Regions from separate parts of the Variovorax sp. ISS6 genome, predicted to be linked through region 1. Evidence: riboswitches for the same ligand, from Rfam matches in the RefSeq annotation. Region 1 holds a riboswitch; the other holds the start of a gene.

Region 1 (9,133 bases):
CGGCTCGGCCTGGCCCGCGATCCAGCCGGCCACCAGCGTGAGCGCCAGCAGCCAGGCCTTGATGTTGAGGAACTGCAGTGCCACGCCCTGCACGAAGCCGACCGACAGATTGGCATCGTCGGCGCGGCCCAGCGTGGTGCTGGTGGCGAGCTTGAACGCGAGGTACAGCAGGTAGGCGATGCCCAGCGCCTTGATGGCCCAGCGCAGCGCGGGCGCCGCCATCACCAGCGCGCCCAGGCCGGCCGCGCACAGCGCGAGCAGCAGGGTCCAGCCCACGGGCACCGCGACCACGAAGCGCATCGCGCGCGGCAGGCCGCCGTTGGCCGCAAGGGTGGTCGACAGCGTGGTGTTGGGGCCGGGCGAGAAGCTCATCGCCGTGGCCAGCACCAGCAGGGCGGTGAATTCTTGCCAGTTCATGACACACACTCTAAACTTTGGACCATTACAGTTCCAGTACAGATGGCCGTACACACAGCCAATCTGTATCGGGCTTGCGTACAACACAGATCGAACGTCGATGCTGACACGAACCTCGTCCCAGTCGCTGACCGCCCAGCTGGCCGATCGCCTGGCCGAACGCATCCGCAACCGGCTGCTGCTGCCGGGCGCGCGGCTGCCCTCGGTGCGCGAGTGCGCGCGCCAGCAGGGCGTGAGCCCCTACACCGTGGTGGCCGCCTACGACCAGCTCTTGGCGCTCGGGCTGGTGGAGGCGCGGCGCCAGCGCGGCTTCTTCGTGCGCGATTCGGGCCGCGACCCCGGCCGCGACCCGGCCCAGCCGCCCGGCGACCCGCTGCAGGTCAGCGCGCTGTCGATGGTCACGCAGATGATGGCCTCGCGCACGCCGGCCGACGCCAGCTCGCTGATCCGCAGCATGTTCCACCGCCCGAGCGACAAGCCGCAGCCCGGCATGGGCGTGTTCCCGCCCGACTGGCTCGACTCCTCGTTCATGCCGACGGCGGTGCGGCGCATGACCAGCACCGCGATGCTGCAGGAGCTGTCGCTGCAGTACGGCGAGCCCGCGGGCGACGCGGCGCTGCGGCGCAGCCTGTCGCAGAAGCTGGTGGGCATCAACGTGCCGGCCGCGCCCGACCAGATCGTGACCACCATCGGCGCCACCCATGCGCTGGACATCGTGAGCCGCACCATGCTGCGCGCCGGCGATCCGGTGATGGTCGAGGAGCCCGGCTGGGCGCTCGAGTTCGCGCGCCTCGAGGCGCTGGGCATGCGCATCCTGCCGGTGCCGCGCCGCGCCGACGGGCCCGACCTCGACGTGATGGCGCAGTACTGCGCGCTGCACAGCCCGAAGCTGTTCGTCAGCGTGAGCGTGCTGCACAACCCGACCGGCTACAGCCTGTCGCCCAACAGCGCGCACCGCGTGCTCAAGCTGGCCAACGAGCACGACTTCCACATCGTCGAGGACGACACCTACAGCCACCTCGCGCCCGAGCACGCGACCCGGCTCAGCGCGCTCGACGGGCTGCAGCGCACCATCTACGTCAGCGGCTTCGCGAAGATCCTCGCGCCCAACTGGCGCATCGGCTTCCTGGCCGCCTCGCCCGCGCTCAAGGAGCGGCTGCTCGAGACCAAGCTGCTGGCCACCCTGACCTCGCCCGCGCTGTTCGAGCGGGCGCTCTCGTGGTGCATCGACCAGGGCCAGCTGCGGCGCCATTCGGAGCGCGTGCGCATCCGGCTGGAGGGCGCGCGCGCGCGCGCCGCCAAGCTGGTGCTGGCGCACGGCTGCACCTTCGCGTCCGAGCCCGCGGGGCTGTTCGGCTGGGTCGACACCGGCGTCGACACCGACGTGCTGACCCAGCGCATGCTCGACCAGGGCTACCTGCTGGCGCCGGGCTCGCTGTTCCATGCCCGCCGGCCGCCCACCACGCTGATGCGCATCAACTTCGCCAGCTCGCAGGACGCGAGCTTCTGGAAGGTCTTCGCCAGGACGCGCGACGAGCTTTGAGTCGGGCGGGGCGGGCCCTGCCTTGGAGTAAGCTGGCAGCACAACACCCGCCAGACCGGAGACCTGCCGCATGAACAAAGCCAGCCAACCCTTCGATTTCAGCCAGTTCGTACCCGGCTTCGACTTCCTCAAGAACCTCGCGGCCGGCGCGAGCGGCGCCGGTTCCGTGCCCGGCATCCCGAGCATGGCGAGCTGGGTGGCGCCCACCATGAGCGTCGAGGAGGTCGACAAGCGCATCCAGGAACTCAAGACGGTGCAGTACTGGCTCGAGCAGAACGGCCATGCGCTCAAGGCCACGATTCAGGCGCTGGAGGTGCAGAAGATGACGCTGTCCACCCTGCGCGGCATGAACGTGCGCATGGAGGACCTCGCGGGCGCGTTCACGCGGCAGGCGAATGCGGCGGCCGCGGCGGTCAGCCCGGCGCCGGCAGCCGCGGCGCCCGAACCCGAGGTCGAGCTCGAGGACGAAGAGGAACTCGACGCGGAGGAGGAAGAAGAGGAGGAAGAGGCACCGCCGCCGCGCCGCAAGGCCAGGCCGGCCGCCAAGGCCTCGGCCAAGTCCGCCGCGGGCGATGCCGCCGGCGGCGCGGTCGACCCGCTCAAGTGGTGGGGCTCGCTGACCGAGCAGTTCCAGCAGATCGCGAGCACCGCGCTGCAGGACGCGGCCCAGCTCAAGATGCCGGCCGTGACCCAGCCGCTGGCCGACGCCGTGGGCAAGGCCATGGGAACCGCGAGCGCCTCGCGCAAGTCCACCCCCCGCAAGGCCTCGACGGCCGCCAAGCGACCGGCGGCGAAGAAGCCGGCCGCGGCGCCCGCGGCCCGCAAGCGAACGGGCGGCCGACGCTGAGCCGCCTTGTCCTGAACATCGAACGAAGCAGGTTGGCACGATGAAGTTGTTTCCCTCCGGTCACGCCACCCATCCGCAATGGCGCATGGCGGCCGGCCTCGTGCTGGCCCAGCTGCGTGCGCAGATGGCGCTGCCCGACTACGCCTCGGCACCCACCCTCGGGCTGCTCTACATCACCGACCACTATGCGGTCGACGCGCAGGAGATCCTCGACCACCTGAGCGCCGAGCTGCCCGAGGTGACCGACTGGGCCGGCACCGTCGGCGTCGGCGTGTCGGCCAACAATGCCGAGTACTTCGACGAACCCGGCCTGAGCCTGATGCTCTGCGCGCTGCCGAGCGACCAGTACCGCGTGTTCTCGGGCGTGGCGCCGCTCGCCAGCTCCGAGATGAGCGGTTTCGAGGCCCACACGGCGCTGGTGCATGCCGATCCCGCCACCCCCGACCTGACCGAGCTCATCGGCGAGATGGCCGGGCGCACCGACACCGGCTACCTGTTCGGCGGCCTTTCGTCGGGCCGCGGCGGCGCGCTGCAGTTCGCGGTCGGCGGCAACGGCAACATCCGCGGCCAGGGCGCGGCCGGCGGCGTGTTCTCGGGCGGCCTGTCGGGCGTGGTGTTCGGCGAGGGCGTGCGGCTGGTGTCGCGCGTCACGCAGGGCTGCCAGCCGCTGCGCTCGGGCAGCGCGCGCGAGCGCGAGATCACCGAGGCCGACGGCAACCTGGTGCTGCAGCTCGACGGCGAGCCCGCGCTCGACGTGCTGCTGGCCGACCTGCAGGTCTCGCTCGAGCGGCCGCAGGAAGCCATCGAGGCCGTGCGCGCCACCCTGGTGGGCCTGGTCGATGCCGGCAGCGACGGCATCCGCCGCACCGGCGACCTCGGCGCCGACGTGCTGGTGCGCCACATCATCGGCCTCGACCCCACGCGCCGCGGCATCGCGATCGCCGACGTGGCCGAGGCCGGCATGCGCCTGAGCTTCTGCCGCCGCAACGCCCAGGCCGCGCGCGCCGACCTGATGCGCATCTGCGCCGAGATCCGCGAGGAACTCGAGCCCGAGGAACAGACCCTGGCCACCGCGCGCGCCGTCGCCGCCGGCGAGGCCGAGGCGGCACCGCATCCCGCGCGGCGCATCGCCGGCGCCGTCTACGTGAGCTGCTCGGGCCGCGGCGGCCCGCACTTCGGCGCGCCCGGCGCCGAGCTGCAGATCGTGCGCCATGCGCTGGGCGACGTGCCGCTGGTCGGCTTCTTCGCCGCGGGCGAGATCGCGCGGCACCACGTGTATGGCTACACGGGGGTGCTGACGGTGTTCACGGCGGACGACTGAGCGTCCGCCTTGCTTCGGAGGCTCAGCCCAGCGCGGGCTGGGCAACGCCTGCAACGCCCCTGGGCATCCCCGCGAACGCGAAATCCACCTCCGGCGCCAGCCCGCTCACGATGCGCGCGATCGACTTGCCCGAGCCGCAGGCATGGGTCCAGCCGAGCGTGCCGTGGCCGGTGTTGAGGTAGAGGTTCGCGAGCTTGGTGCGGCCGATCAGCGGCACGTTGCTCGGCGTGGCCGGGCGCAGGCCGGTCCAGAACTGGGCTTGCGCGGTGTCGCCGGCGCCGGGGAACAGCTGCTCGACGCGGCGCACGATGGCTTCGCAGCGCACGCGGTTCAGGTCGCGGTCGTAGCCGTTGAGCTCGGCCGTGCCGGCGATGCGCATGCGGTCGCCCGACTCCGAGGTGTAGCGCGAGAACACCAGCTTGTATTCGTCGTCGGTCAGCGAGACCTGGTAGGCCTTGCTCGCGTCCTTGACCGGCAGCGTGACCGAATAGCCCTTGGCCGGATAGATCGGCAGCCGGATGCCCAGCGGCGCCGCCAGCAGCGGGCTCAGCGAACCCATCGCCATCACGAAGGCATCGCCGCGGATGCGCTGGAAGCGGCCCTCGGCATCGGTGGCCTCGACGTGGTCGATGGCGCCGCCCACCTCGCGCAGCGCGGTGATGGTGTGGCTCATCAGGAACTTCACGCCGGCCTCGGCCGCGCGCTTCGCGAGTTCGCGCGCGAAGCGGTTGGCGTCGCCCGATTCGTCCTCGGCCGTGTAGGTGGCGCCGGCGAGCCGGGGCCGGATATGGGCCAGCGCGGGCTCGAGCTTCACGGCCTCGTCGGCCGAGATCACCTGGCGCTCGCAGCCCAGCGCGCGCATCTGCTCGGCGGGCGCGAGGGCGCCGTCGAACTCCTTTTGCGTCGTGTAGAAGTGCAGGATGCCCTGCGTGCGCTCGTCGTAGCGGATGCCGGTGTCGCGGCGCAGCTGCTGCAGGGTGTCGCGGCTGTAGGTGCCCAGGCGCACGATCTGCTCGATGTTGTGGCGCGTGCGCGCGGGCGTGCACTCGCGCAGGAACTGCAGGCCCCAGAGCCACTGGCGCATGTCGGCGCGGATGCGGAACAGCAGCGGGGCGTCTTCCTTGCCCAGCCACTGCAGCACCTTGAGCGGCGCGCTGGGATTGGCCCAGGGCTCGGCATGGCTCACCGAGATCTGGCCGCCGTTGGCGAAGCTGGTCTCGGCGGCCGGCGTGGCCTGCCGGTCGATCACGGTCACGTCGTGGCCGAGTTGCTGGAGGTAGTAGGCCGAGGTCACGCCGAGCAGGCCGGCGCCCAATACGATCACGCGCATTTCAAGTACCTTTCGAGGTCGAAGCGCTTGAACGGCGTGAAGGTTGTGCTACTGAATAGATAGCGCGCAACCGGACGGCCGTCCAATTGCCGCTCCCCCTGTCCTCGGTACCTGAGAGTTTCATCCGCTGCACCTCGCAGCGGACTTGCTCCTTCGGCGCAGCACGGCCGCGATGGGCGATGTGCTGGCTCTCCAGACGGCGTTTCAGTGGTTGCAGTACAGGTCCCGCGCGAAGCGTGGAGCCGACCTGAGCGTTTATGGGAGTTTGCGCCTTCGGTGGGGCTGCCTGCGCGATGCATGCGGCCCGCTCTCCTGCAATGGGTGGCGATTGTAGGCGGGCCGCGGGCACCGGCCAACCCCGGGATTCGGCCTTGCGCACGGGTGGGATAATCCACGCCCGGCCGCGCCCGCGCGGCTTCGGGCTTTCGACCACGCGACTCAGCAATCACACAGCACAGGGGACTCCATGATCCTGGTTACCGGCGGCGCCGGCTTCATCGGCGCCAATTTCGTCCTCGACTGGATCGCGCAAGGCGACGAACCGGTCGTGAACCTCGACAAGCTCACCTACGCCGGCAATCTCGAGACCCTGGCTTCGCTCAAGGGCAATCCGCGCCATGTCTTCGTGCAGGGCGACATCGGCGACAGCGCGCTGCTCGACCGCCTGCTGGCCGAGCACAAGCCGCGCGCGGTGGTCAATTTCGCGGCCGAGTCGCACGTGGACCGCTCGATCCACGGCCCCGAGGATTTCGTGCAGACCAACGTGCTCGGTACCTTCCGACTGCTCGAGTCGGTGCGTGGTTACTGGAACGCGCTGCCGGCCGACCAGAAGGCGGCCTTCCGCTTCCTGCACGTGTCGACCGACGAGGTCTACGGCTCGCTCTCGAAGACCGACCCGGCCTTCACCGAGGAGAACAAGTACGAGCCCAACAGCCCGTACTCGGCCAGCAAGGCCGCCAGCGACCACCTCGTGCGCGCCTGGCACCACACCTACGGCCTGCCGGTGCTCACCACCAACTGCTCGAACAACTACGGCCCCTTCCATTTCCCCGAGAAGCTGATCCCGCTGATGATCGTCAACGCGCTGGCCGGCAAGCCGCTGCCCGTGTATGGCGACGGCATGCAGGTGCGCGACTGGCTCTACGTCAAGGACCACTGCAGCGCGATCCGTCGCGTGCTCGAAGCGGGCCGGCTCGGCGAGACCTACAACGTGGGCGGCTGGAACGAGAAGCCGAACATCGAGATCGTGAAGACCGTGTGTGCGCTGCTCGACGAGTTGCGTCCGCGTGCCGACGGCAAGGGCTACGCCGAACAGATCAGCTACGTCACCGACCGCCCTGGCCATGACCGGCGCTACGCCATCGACGCGCGCAAGCTAGAGCGCGAGCTCGGCTGGAAGCCGGCCGAGACCTTCGACACCGGCATCCGCAAGACGGTCGAGTGGTACCTCGCCAACGGCGACTGGGTGCGCAACGTGCAAAGCGGCGCCTACCGCGCCTGGGTCGAGAAGCAGTACGACGCGAAGGCTTCCGCATGAAGCTGCTGCTGCTGGGCAAGGGCGGACAGGTCGGCTGGGAACTGCAGCGCAGCCTCGCACCGCTGGGCGAGCTGGTCGCGCTCGATTTCGACAGCACCGACTTCCACGCCGACTTCAGCCGGCCCGAGCAACTGGCCGACACCGTGCGGCAGGTGCGCCCCGACGTGGTCGTCAATGCCGCCGCCCACACCGCCGTCGACAAGGCCGAGAGCGAGACCGAGTTCGCGCGCAAGCTCAACGCCACCTCGCCCGGCGTGGTGGCGCAGGCCGCGCAGGAGCTCGGCGCGCTGATGGTCCACTACTCGACCGACTATGTCTTCGACGGCAGCGGCACCGCGCCCTGGAAGGAAACCGACGCGACCGGCCCGCTGAGCGTCTACGGCCGCACCAAGCTCGAGGGCGAGCAACTGGTGGCGCGGCACTGCGCGAAGCACCTGATCTTTCGCACCAGCTGGGTCTATGCGGCGCGCGGCGGCAACTTCGCCAAGACCATGCTGCGGCTGGCCAGGGAGCGCGACAAGCTGACCGTCATCGACGACCAGTTCGGCGCGCCCACCGGTGCCGAGCTGCTGGCCGATATCACGGCCCATGCCATTCGCGCCACCTTGCAGGACCCGTCCAAGGCCGGGCTCTATCACGCGATCGCGAGCGGCGAGACCACCTGGTACGGTTACGCGCGCTACGTGCTCGAACTCGCGCAGCAGGCCGGCGTCGAGCTCAAGGCCGGGCCGCAGCAGGTCGAGGCCGTGCCGACCAGCGCCTTTCCCACGCCGGCCACCCGGCCGCACAACTCGCGCCTCGACACCTCGAAGCTGCAGGCCGCCTTCGGGCTGGTGCTGCCGCCGTGGCAGAACGGCGTCGCGCGCATGCTGCGCGAGATCCTCTGAGTCCGGCATCCGCGCCGAATACGACACCCGAAGAGAAGAGATACCAACGATGACCATCCAGACGACGCAGCGCAAAGGCATCATCCTGGCCGGCGGCTCGGGCACGCGGCTGCACCCGGCCACGCTCGCGATCAGCAAGCAGCTGCTGCCGGTGTACGACAAGCCCATGATCTATTACCCGCTGAGCACGCTGATGCTCGGCGGCATGCGCGACATCCTCGTCATCAGCACGCCGCAGGACACGCCGCGCTTCCAGCAACTGCTGGGCGACGGCAGCCAGTGGGGCCTGAACCTGCAGTATGCCGTGCAGCCCAGTCCCGACGGGCTGGCGCAGGCCTTCATCATCGGCGACAGGTTCGTCGGCAATTCGCCGAGCGCGCTGGTGCTCGGCGACAACATCTACTACGGCCACGACTTCGTGCACCTGCTGTCCGACGCCGATGCGCAGGCCAAGGGCGCGACCGTCTTCGCCTACCACGTGCACGACCCCGAGCGCTACGGCGTGGTGGCCTTCGATGCGCAGGGCAAGGCCAGCAGCATCGAGGAGAAGCCGCTCGAACCCAAGAGCAGCTACGCCGTGACGGGCCTCTATTTCTACGACAACCAGGTCGTCGACATCGCCAAGGCCGTCAAGCCCAGCGCGCGCGGCGAGCTCGAGATCACCGCGGTCAACCAGGCCTACCTCGACCTCGGCCAGCTCAACGTGCAGATCATGCAGCGCGGCTATGCCTGGCTCGACACCGGCACGCACGAGAGCCTGCTCGAGGCGGGCCAGTTCATCGCCACGCTCGAAAATCGCCAAGGCCTGAAGATCGCGTGTCCCGAGGAGATCGCTTGGCGCAACGGTTTCATCGATAGCGCGCAGCTCGAGAAGCTCGCCGCGCCGCTGGCCAAGGGCGGCTACGGCAAGTACCTGCAGCGTCTCTTGAAAGAAGAGGGGCGGCCGTGAAGGTCATTCCCACCACCATTCCCGATGTCCTCGTCATCGAGCCGAAGGTGTTCGGCGACGCGCGCGGCTTCTTCTTCGAGAGCTTCAACGGCAAGGCCTTCGACGAGGCCGTGGGGCGCCATGTCGAGTTCGTGCAGGACAACCATTCGCGCTCGGCCCAGGGCGTGCTGCGCGGCCTGCACTACCAGATCCAGCAGCCGCAGGGCAAGCTGGTGCGCTGCGTGCGCGGCGCGGTGTTCGACGTGGCGGTGGACATCCGCCGCTCGTCGCCGACCTTCGGCCAGTGGGTGGGCAAGGAGCTC
Region 2 (9,133 bases), 3.4 Mb from region 1:
GCCGTCGGGGCCGTGGTAGACCGCGTACATGCTCGCGACCACGGCGGGCAGCACCTGCGCGGTGCAGATGTTCGAGGTCGCCTTCTCGCGCCGGATGTGCTGCTCGCGCGTCTGCAGCGCGAGGCGGTAGGCAGGGCGGCCATGGGTGTCGACGCTCACGCCGACCAGGCGGCCCGGCAGCGAGCGCTTGAAGTCGTCGCGGCAGGCCAGGTAGGCCGCGTGCGGGCCGCCGTTGCACAGCGGCATGCCGAAGCGCTGGGTGGTGCCGCAGACGATGTCGGCATCCCATTCGCCGGGCGGCGCGAGCAGGGTCAGCGCCAGCAGGTCGGCCGCGACGCAGAAGGCCGCGCCGTACTGATGCGCATGGCCCGCGAGCGGGCGCAGGTCGTGCACGTGGCCGGTGGTGGCCGGGTATTGCGCCAGCACGCCGAAGAATTCGCCGCTGGCCATCAGGTGCGGCAGGGTTTCGGAAGCGGTGCTGACCTTGACCTCGATGCCCAGCGGCGCGGCGCGGGTCTTCACCACCTCGATGGTCTGCGGATGGCAGTCGCCCGAGACCAGGAACACGTTGCTCTTGCTCTTCACGCTGCGCTTGGCCAGCGTCATCGCCTCGGCGGCCGCGGTGGCTTCGTCGAGCATCGAGGCATTGGCGATCGCCATGCCCGTGAGGTCGCACACCATGGTCTGGAAGTTGACCAGCGCCTCCATGCGGCCCTGCGAGATCTCGGCCTGGTAGGGCGTGTAGGCCGTGTACCAGGCCGGGTTCTCGAGGATGTTGCGCAGGATCACGCCCGGCGTGTGGGTGCCGTAGTAGCCCTGGCCGATGAAGTTGCGGAACACCTTGTTCTTCGCCGCGATCGCCTTGAGCTCGGCCAGCGCATCGGCCTCGGTGGCCGGTGCCGGCAGCCGCATCGGCTTGCTGCGCCGGATCGCCGCGGGCACGATGCCGTCGATGAGTTCGGCGCGCGTGGCCGACCCGATCACGGGCAGCATGCGTGCCTCGTCGTCGGCATCGATGCCGATGTGGCGGGCGATGAATTCCTCGGCGTTCTCGAGTTCTTGCAGGGTGGGCAGGGCGGCGGGGGTGGGCATGGCGGGCGGGGGAAGAGAAGGGGGAGCGGACTTCCGGACGCGAGCCTTCGCGTCCGGCCATCCGGTTTCAGGGGGTCAGGATTCCTCGGCGAACTTGCCGTAGGCGGTCTCGTCCATCAGCGCGTCGAGCTGCGCCGGTTCGGACAGCTTGACCTTGAAGAACCAGCCTTCGGCCAGCGGCGCGCTGTTGGCGAGCGAGGGATCGGCGCGCAGGGCCTCGTTGACTTCGGTGATCTCGCCCGAGACGGGCATGAACACGTCGGCCGCGGCCTTCACCGATTCGACGACGCCGGCGACATCGCCCTGGGCGAAGCTCTTGCCGACCTCGGGCAGGTCGACGAAGACCACGTCGCCCAGCGCGTCCTGCGCATGGACGGTGATGCCGACCGTGGCGTTGCCGCCCTCGGCCTGCACCCATTCGTGGTCCTTGGTGTACTTGATGCTCATGTCGAAAAACTCCTCGTGGATAAAAAGTGGCCGATGCCGGGGCGTAGGTTAGCCGCGGTAGTAGCGGGTCGGCACGAAAGGCAGCGTCGAGACCTCCATCGGCACCGGCTTGCCGCGCACGATGGCCTGCACCCGGGTGCCGGGCTCGGCGAAGGCGGTGGCCACGTAGCCCATGGCGACCGGCCGGTCGGCCGTCGGGCCCAGCAGGCCGCTGGTGACCTGGCCGATGTCCTGGCCCTCGAAGGACTGCAGCGGCGTGCCGTCGCGCACCGGGATGCGCTCGAGCGCGACCAGGCCGACGCGGCGGCGCTTGAGCGTGTCGTGGTCGAGATGGCCGGCCGCGCCGGTGGCGGCGGTGAGCTGGGCCAGGATCTTCTCGGCGCCGGGGAAGCCGCCCGCGCGCGCGCCGCCCGTGCGGCGCACCTTCTGGATCGCCCAGTTGAGCGAGGCCTCGACCGGCGTGGTGCTGGTGTCGATGTCGCTGCCGTAGAGGCACAGGCCGGCCTCGAGCCGCAGCGAGTTGCGCGCGCCCAGGCCGATGGGCTTGACCTCGGGCTGGGCCAGCAGCAGCCGGGCCAGCGCGTCGGCGTCCTTCGCGGCGACCGAGATCTCGAAGCCGTCCTCGCCGGTGTAGCCGCTGCGCGTGACGAAGGCATCGATGCCGCCGATCTGCACGGCGCCGCCGGTCATGAACACGAAGCGCTCGATGCCGGGCGCGAGCCGCGCCAGCGTGGCCGCGGCCTGCGGTCCCTGCAGCGCGAGCAGCGCCTGATCGGGCAGCGGCTGCACCTGGCAGCGCTGGCCGATCTTCTGCTGGATGTGGGCGATGTCGGCCACCTTGCAGGCGCCGTTGACGATCACGAACAGCGAGCCGTTGCCTTCGTTGAAGAACATCAGGTCGTCGAGGATGCCGCCCTGGTCGTCGAGCAGCAGGCCGTAGCGCTGCTTGCCCGCGGGCAGGTCGATCACGTCGACCGGCATCAGGGTCTCGAAGGCGGCCGCGGCGTCGGGGCCCGACAGGCGCAGCTGGCCCATGTGGGAGATGTCGAACAGGCCCGCGGCCTCGCGCGTATGTTTGTGCTCGGCCATCAGGCCGGCGGGGTACTGGACCGGCATCGAGTAGCCGGCGAAGGGCACCATGCGGGCGCCGAGTTCCAGGTGCAATGCGTGCAGCGGGGTCTTGAGCAGTTCGGATTCGGGGGCGGAAGCAGCCACGGGGCACTCCTGGGGGCAGCAATCGAATGCCATGGCTCGCGCCATGGGGCCACCCCTGCTGTCCGCTTTACCTGAGAGATTCGCCCCACGATCGGGGTTTGCTCCTTCGGTGGACCGGGCGCCTGCGGCACCGGCCTCTCTCCAGCAAGGAAACGCCGTCCCGCGAGGGCCGGCGCTGTGTCAGTCCTTTTGCCTGAGCGTTCGGGGGTTCCCTGCGCCTTCGGCGGCCCCGTGCGGGGCTCTCTCCTGACCCGGGCGAGTGTAGTGGATTGCGGGCCGCTTCAGCCGCGGCGCCGCAGCCGGTCCGACAGCGCCTGGCAGATGGCGTCATGGGCCCGGCCGGCGGCGGCCGAGTGGGCGAAGAAGCCGAAGAACGGGTGGAACATGTCGTCGAAGGCCAGCAGCCGGGTCGGGACGCCGGCCGCCTCGAGCCGGTGCGCGTAGGCCAGGCCTTCATCGCGCAGCGGGTCGTGGCCGGCGACGGCGATCAGGGTCGGCGGCAGGCCCGCGAGCTCCACCGCGCGCAGCGGGGAGGGCGGCACCTCGGCGGCGCGGTGGGCCGAGGCGCCCATGCTGAGCCGGGCGATCTCGCGCAGGTCGGCGGGCGCGAGCATCGGGTAGTCGATGCCGCGGGCCTCGATCGCGGCCACGTCGCGCGCCATGTCCAGGCCCGGCACCACCAGCAGCTGGGCCGCCAGCGGCCGCGCGTTGCCGCGCAGCGCCAGCGCGGTGCAGGCGGCCAGGTTGGCGCCCGCGCTCTCGCCGGCCAGGGCGATAAGGGACGGATCGCCGCCGAGGGTTTGCGCATGGTCCAGCGCCCAACGGGTCGCGGCCAGCGCATCGTCGTGCGCGGCCGGGAACGGGTGCTCGGGCGCCAGCCGGTAGTCCACCGAGACCACCACGGCTTCGACGTCGCGGCAGAGCTTGCGCGCGATGTCGTCCATCAGCTCGACGCTGCCGAGCACGAAGCCGCCGCCGTGCAGGAACACCACGGTCGGCAACGGCGCTTCGGTCGAGACGGGCCGGTAGACCCGCACCGGCACGCGCAGGCCCTGGTGTTCGGCGACGCGGTCCTCGGTGGAAGCCACGACCGGCAGCGTCGTGCGCTCGCGCGCCGCCATCACCGCGCGGCGCATGCGTTCGCGCGCCTCGCCGGGCGTTCCGGAGAACGGCGGTGGCGCCTTGTTCGCGCGCATCGCCGCGACGATCGCGGCGAGCTGGGGATCGAGCGGCGCGTTCATTGAAGCCCCAGCACGTAGGCCTGCGAGTCCGCCGCGCGCTGCCGCAGCCGATCGAGGTCCACATCGAGCAGGCGGCCGTCGCGCTTCACCGGCCGCCCCGCGACGAACACGCTGTCGACATTGCCCGGATGCGCCGCCAGCACCACCGCGCCGACCGCGTCCGAGACCGGCGCCAGGTTGAGGTCGTCGGCGCGGATCAGCACCACGTCGGCCTGCTTGCCCGGCGTGAGCGAGCCCACCTTGTGCGCGAGCCCGTTCGCCTGCGCGCCAGCCAGGGTGGCGAAGCCCAGCACGTCGCGCAGGCCCAGCGTCGCCGGGGCGTTCTTCGTCTTCGAATGGCCGCCGCCCATCCACGAGCGGTAGTAGGCCAGCGCGTGGCGCATCTGCGTGAACATGTCGCCCGCGCACTTGGTCTCGGTGTCGCCGCTGAGGCTGGGCCGGATGCCCACGGCCAGCAGCCGGTCGAACGGGATGTCGCCCATGCCCTGCGCATTGAGTTCGCAGTGCACGCCGAGCGAGGCGCTGACGCCGGCGTCGGCCATCATCGAGAACTCGTCGGGGTGCGAGCAGCAGCAGTGCACGAAGGTCAGGTCGTCGCCGAGCACGCCGGCCTCGTGCATCTGCGCGATGCCGCGCGCGGCGGCGTTGCGTGCGTAGGCACCCATGTGGATGCTCGAGCGGATGCCGAGTTCGCGCGCCAGCCGCAGGTCGCCGAGCCAGGTCTCGCGCCGCGCCATCTCGGGGCCGCGCGCGGCCATCGCGAGCGTGAGCAGCTGGTCGTCGCTCGAGAAGTAGCGTTCGCGCAGCCGCCGGATGTCCTGCGGATGGCCGCGCTCGCTGTCGAACATCCACGAGGCACCATCGACCAGCGGCCAGCCGTGCGCGAACACGCCGCGGATGCCGGCGTCGCGCAGCGCCGCGATCGCCGCGTCGGAATGCTCGGGGCTGTTCTGCACGTGCGACCAGTCGAGCAGGGTGGTGATGCCGCTGTCGAGCGCCGCGACCGCGCCCAGCAGCGTGCCGGTATAGACGTCCTCGGGCCGGTAGGCCGCGCCCTTGGCGCCCAGCATCTCGGCGAAGTAGACCTGCGAATCGATGTCGGCATAGCGATGCCGCACGCAGCTCTGCCAGGTGTGGCGATGCGTGTCGACGAAGCCGGGCAGCACGATCATGCGGTCGGCCTCGATCCGTTCAGCATCGGGAGCATCGATGCTCGGCGCGATCGCGACGATGCGCTCGCCCTCGATCAGCACGTCACCGCGGCGCAGCTCGCCGATGGCCGGGTCCATGCTCAGCACCCAGCCACCCGCGATCAGCAAGGGCCTGTCTTCGTTCTTCATCGCATCACCTCCTCATCCAGCGCGAGAGTTCGGCCTCGACCTCGGCGACGCGTGCCACGTCCGCGCCGGCCCAGGCCACATAGGCATCGGGCCGCACCAGCATCGCCTGCACGCCGCGCATGGCGGGCGGCACGCGCGCCACGCGGGCCGGCATCAGGGTCACGGGCAGGCCCTTCAGGTCCAGCGATTCGAACTGGCGCGAGTTGCCCTCGAGATCGAGCAGCAAAAAGCGCCGTTCGCGCAGCAGCTCGGCGACGCGCACCGAGCGGCCGTCGCGCGTGACGAGGTCGAAGTCGGGCAGCCGCTGGCCGGCCAGCGGGTGGCGGTCGGCCTCTCCCGCGCGGCTGGGGTAGGGCTGCTCGAGCCCGCACAGCTCCAGCACCAGCTGGCGCTGCACCTCGGGCAGCGGAATGATGTGTTTGGCCAGCCGGCGCTTGAGCGCCACTGCGTCGGGCTCGAAATTGAACTGCAGCACGCACTGCGCCTTCACGCTCTCGAGCAGCGCATGCATCACCGGCAGGCGCTCGGTGTCGTAGCTGTCCAGCGTGGCCTCGTCGGCCACGCCCGTGACGACGTTCGCGAGCTTCCAGCCCAGGTTGAAGGCATCCTGCAGGCAGAAGTTCATGCCGACGCCGCTGGCCGGGTAGTGGATGCGCGCCGACTCGCCGACCAGGAACACGCGCCCCTGGCGCAGGCTGCTGACCGCGCGCATCTGGTCGTCGAAGCGCGAGGCCCAACGGAAGCCCTCGATGCCGAAGTCGCTGCCGAGCACGTCGCGCAGGCACTGCTTCGCCTCCTCGAGCGTCACCGGCTCGTCCTTGGTCGCATGGCGGCGGTCGCGGTGCACGATGTTGAAGCGCGTGATGCCCTCGCCGAAGGCATAGCCGCGCACCCAGCCCATCTCGTTGTCGGCGCCGGTGCGCCCGCCGGGCCAGGGCGCGCTGAGCTCCGCGTCGATCACGATGCCGCGGAAGGTGCCCGAGTGGCCCTCGAAGGGCATGCCGCACTGGGTTCGCACGGTGCTGCGGCCGCCGTCGGCGCCCACCAGGTAGCTGGCGCGCAGTGTCGATACCGCGCCCGACGGATCGGCCACCTCGATCTCCACGCCCTCCGTGTCCTGCCGCACCGAGCGCACCTCGGCGCCGCGGCGAAGCTCGGCGCCGCTGTCGGCCGCCCAGCTCCAGAGGATCTCCTCGGTCATGTTCTGCGGCAGCCCGAGCGTGAAGCCGAAGCGGGTGTCGAGGTGCTCCCACTCGATCGACTGGAAGCCGGCCCAGATGTGGCTCGAGCGGAAGGGGTAGTCGAGGATCTGCCTCGTGCGCTCGATGAAGCGGTCGGCGATGCCGCGTGCGTCGAACAGCTCGAGCACGCGCGGCAGCAGCGTGCCCGCGCGCGACTGCACGCCCTCGACGCGCCGCTCCAGCACCAGCGTGCGCGCGCCCGAACCCGCCAGCTCGGCCGCCATGGTCAGGCCCGAGGGGCCGCCGCCGACGACGATCACATCCCACTGCATTGAATCTCCGGTCACTCGATCTCCTTGGAAAAAACCTTTTAGAAGGCGTGCGTCATGCCGACCTCGAACGCCGACTGGCGACGGCCTCCGGCCACGGCCTGGCTGCGCAGCACCGCCTTCTGCCCGGGCCCCGCCTTCTGCAGCACGCCGAGCAGGTACAGGCTGGTGCGCTTGGACAGCGCGTAGTCGACGTGGCCGTGCACCTGGTCCCAGCGGTAGCTCGCGAGCTTCGTGAGCGAATAGCCGCCGCCGACGCGCAACTGGTTCGTGAGGTACTTGTAGGCGCCGACGTCGAGGGTCCGCGCCGTTTCGGTCTGCGACAGGCCGTCCGCCGACAGGCGCGTGTGGCTGTAGTTGCCCATCCAGCGCCAGCCGTCGTTGGTGTAGGCCAGCCCGACCGTGGCCGTGTCCTGCGTCTGCGACACGGTCCTGCCCGGGGTCTTGGAGAAGTCGACGCCATAGAGGGCGGGCACGCCGAGCCGGGTGACGGGCGCATAAGGAATGCCCCGGACCGACTCCCAGATCGCGAGCGCCTGCAGCGGCCCGCTGGCATAGCTGAGTTCCGCGCCGACGGCGCGCCCGACGTTGGTGGTCGAATCCGGCTCCGCGAAGCCGTACATGGCGCCGAACTGGAAGCCGCCGAACACCGGCGACTTGTACTTGACCAGGTTGCTCAGCGAGTTGCCGACCGTGCGGTCCAGGTTGCCGGGATGGGTGGCGAGCAGGGAGGTGTAGCGCTCCGAGGTGAAGGGTGTCGCGTCGGCGAGCAGGTCATACATCGCGCCCAGCGTGAGCGTGCCCCAGGTGCCCGAGCTCAGGCCCATGTAGCTCTCGAGCGGCGCGAGCGTTCCGCTGTCGACGAAGACCGAGTTGCTCCAGCGGAAGATCGCGCGTAGGTCGCCGCCCAGCGATTCGCTGCCGGTCAGGGCCAGGAAGGGCGCGGCATGCGTCGAGGTCATCTGCAGCTGGCTGCGGCCGCCCGAGTCGCGGGTGTAGAGCACGCCGCTGCCGAGCAGGCCCGACAGCTTGAGCTCCGATTGCGCCTGCGCGCCTTGGGCCAGCGAGAGTCCCGACAGGACGAGCAGCAGGGCCTGGGTGTTGCGTTGGATCATGGCGTGGCGCCCGGCAAGCGTCGAGATCACGACGGCACCCGCTGCTCGAAGGACGCGCCCGAGGTCTCGCGCCGCGCGAGCCGGCCGCCGAGCAGCAGCGCCGCGCCGACCGCGACGCAGCCCGACAGCGCGAACACCGTGGCCATCGCCGAGGGCAGGGCCAGCGCCTGGCCGTCGTAGAGATGGCGCGCCACCAGCGCGATCAGCGTGGGCGAACCGGACTGCGCGATCAGTCCGTTGAGCACCAGCACGATCGCCATCACCATGCCGATGTTTCCGGCCGGCACGGTGCGGGCCACGAAGGTCGAGGCGACCGCCATGAAGCTCCACGAGCACAGCACCACCAGTGCGTCGAGCACCCAGAAGGCGGTGAGCTCGCCGACCAGGCACATCGAGACGCTGAACACGGTGGCGGCCGCGGCCACCGCGGCGCCGATGCGCGCGATCGCCGCCAGCCCGGTGGCGCGGTCCAGCGCCACGCCGACCAGCCACAGACCGAGCGGGCCCATCGTCATCAGCAGGCCGCCCTGCATCAGGCCGATGTCGCGCAACTCCATGCCGTAGCGGCGCGCGATCATGGTGGGCACCCAGGCCGCCATGCCGAAGCCGATCATCGAACTGCCCACCGCGTAGGTGAACAGCGGCACGAACAGCCGTCGCTGGCCGGCCAGCCAGCGCAGCACGGCGCGCAGGCTCTGCTGCGGACGGGCCGCGGCATCGTGCTGCGCCCTCGGGTCCCTGAAGCAGAAGATCAGCAGGCTCAGCGGCAGGCCGGCCACGCCGATCATGAACAGCGTCATCTGCCAGGCCGACACCTCGCCCACGAAAGGCAGCGAGTGGATGCCCGAGGCCTGCACCAGGTGCAGCAGCGGCCCGCCCAGCACCAGCGACAGCCCGGTGCCCAGCATCATCGACATGGTGTAGACCGAGAGCGCGCGGGCGCGGCGGTGGTCGTCCACGCCGTCGCGGATCAGCGAATAGGAGGAGGGGGGCGTCAGCGCCTCGGCCGCGCCGACGACGGCGCGCGCGATCACCAGCGCGATGAAGGCGGTGGCCGCCGCGTTGGCCGCCACCGCCGCCGACCAGACCAGCACGCCGGTGGCGATCACGAGGCGGCGGTCGAAGCGGTCGGCCAGCCAGCCGGCCGGCAGGCCGACCAGGATGTTGGCGACC

Evidence for each region. Region 1 has a riboswitch for glycine ahead of AC1HIL_RS08370 (D-amino acid dehydrogenase). Riboswitches for the same ligand answer to the same signal wherever they lie in the genome.
Region 2: linked by a shared signal. The riboswitch ahead of gcvT (glycine cleavage system aminomethyltransferase GcvT) and the one ahead of AC1HIL_RS08370 (D-amino acid dehydrogenase) in region 1 are both predicted to bind glycine.

What each region holds. Positions count from the first base shown of each region.
Region 1 is NZ_JAWRZC010000001.1:1,819,663-1,828,795, forward strand. It holds gene AC1HIL_RS08350 (LysE family translocator) at 1-417, opposite strand, end outside; gene AC1HIL_RS08355 (aminotransferase-like domain-containing protein) at 518-1,960, shown strand; gene AC1HIL_RS08360 (PhaM family polyhydroxyalkanoate granule multifunctional regulatory protein) at 2,031-2,807, shown strand; gene AC1HIL_RS08365 (FIST signal transduction protein) at 2,848-4,128, shown strand; gene AC1HIL_RS08370 (D-amino acid dehydrogenase) at 4,151-5,458, opposite strand; glycine riboswitch at 5,547-5,664, opposite strand; gene rfbB (dTDP-glucose 4,6-dehydratase) at 5,925-6,995, shown strand; gene rfbD (dTDP-4-dehydrorhamnose reductase) at 6,992-7,882, shown strand; gene rfbA (glucose-1-phosphate thymidylyltransferase RfbA) at 7,932-8,831, shown strand; gene rfbC (dTDP-4-dehydrorhamnose 3,5-epimerase) at 8,828-9,133, shown strand, end outside.
Region 2 is NZ_JAWRZC010000001.1:5,213,178-5,222,310, reverse strand. It holds gene gcvP (aminomethyl-transferring glycine dehydrogenase) at 1-1,092, opposite strand, end outside; gene gcvH (glycine cleavage system protein GcvH) at 1,168-1,539, opposite strand; gene gcvT (glycine cleavage system aminomethyltransferase GcvT) at 1,588-2,787, opposite strand; glycine riboswitch at 2,803-2,909, opposite strand; glycine riboswitch at 2,930-3,013, opposite strand; gene AC1HIL_RS24235 (alpha/beta hydrolase) at 3,036-3,995, opposite strand; gene AC1HIL_RS24230 (amidohydrolase family protein) at 3,992-5,335, opposite strand; gene AC1HIL_RS24225 (FAD-dependent monooxygenase) at 5,340-6,863, opposite strand; gene AC1HIL_RS24220 (porin) at 6,887-7,960, opposite strand; gene AC1HIL_RS24215 (MFS transporter) at 7,987-9,133, opposite strand, start outside.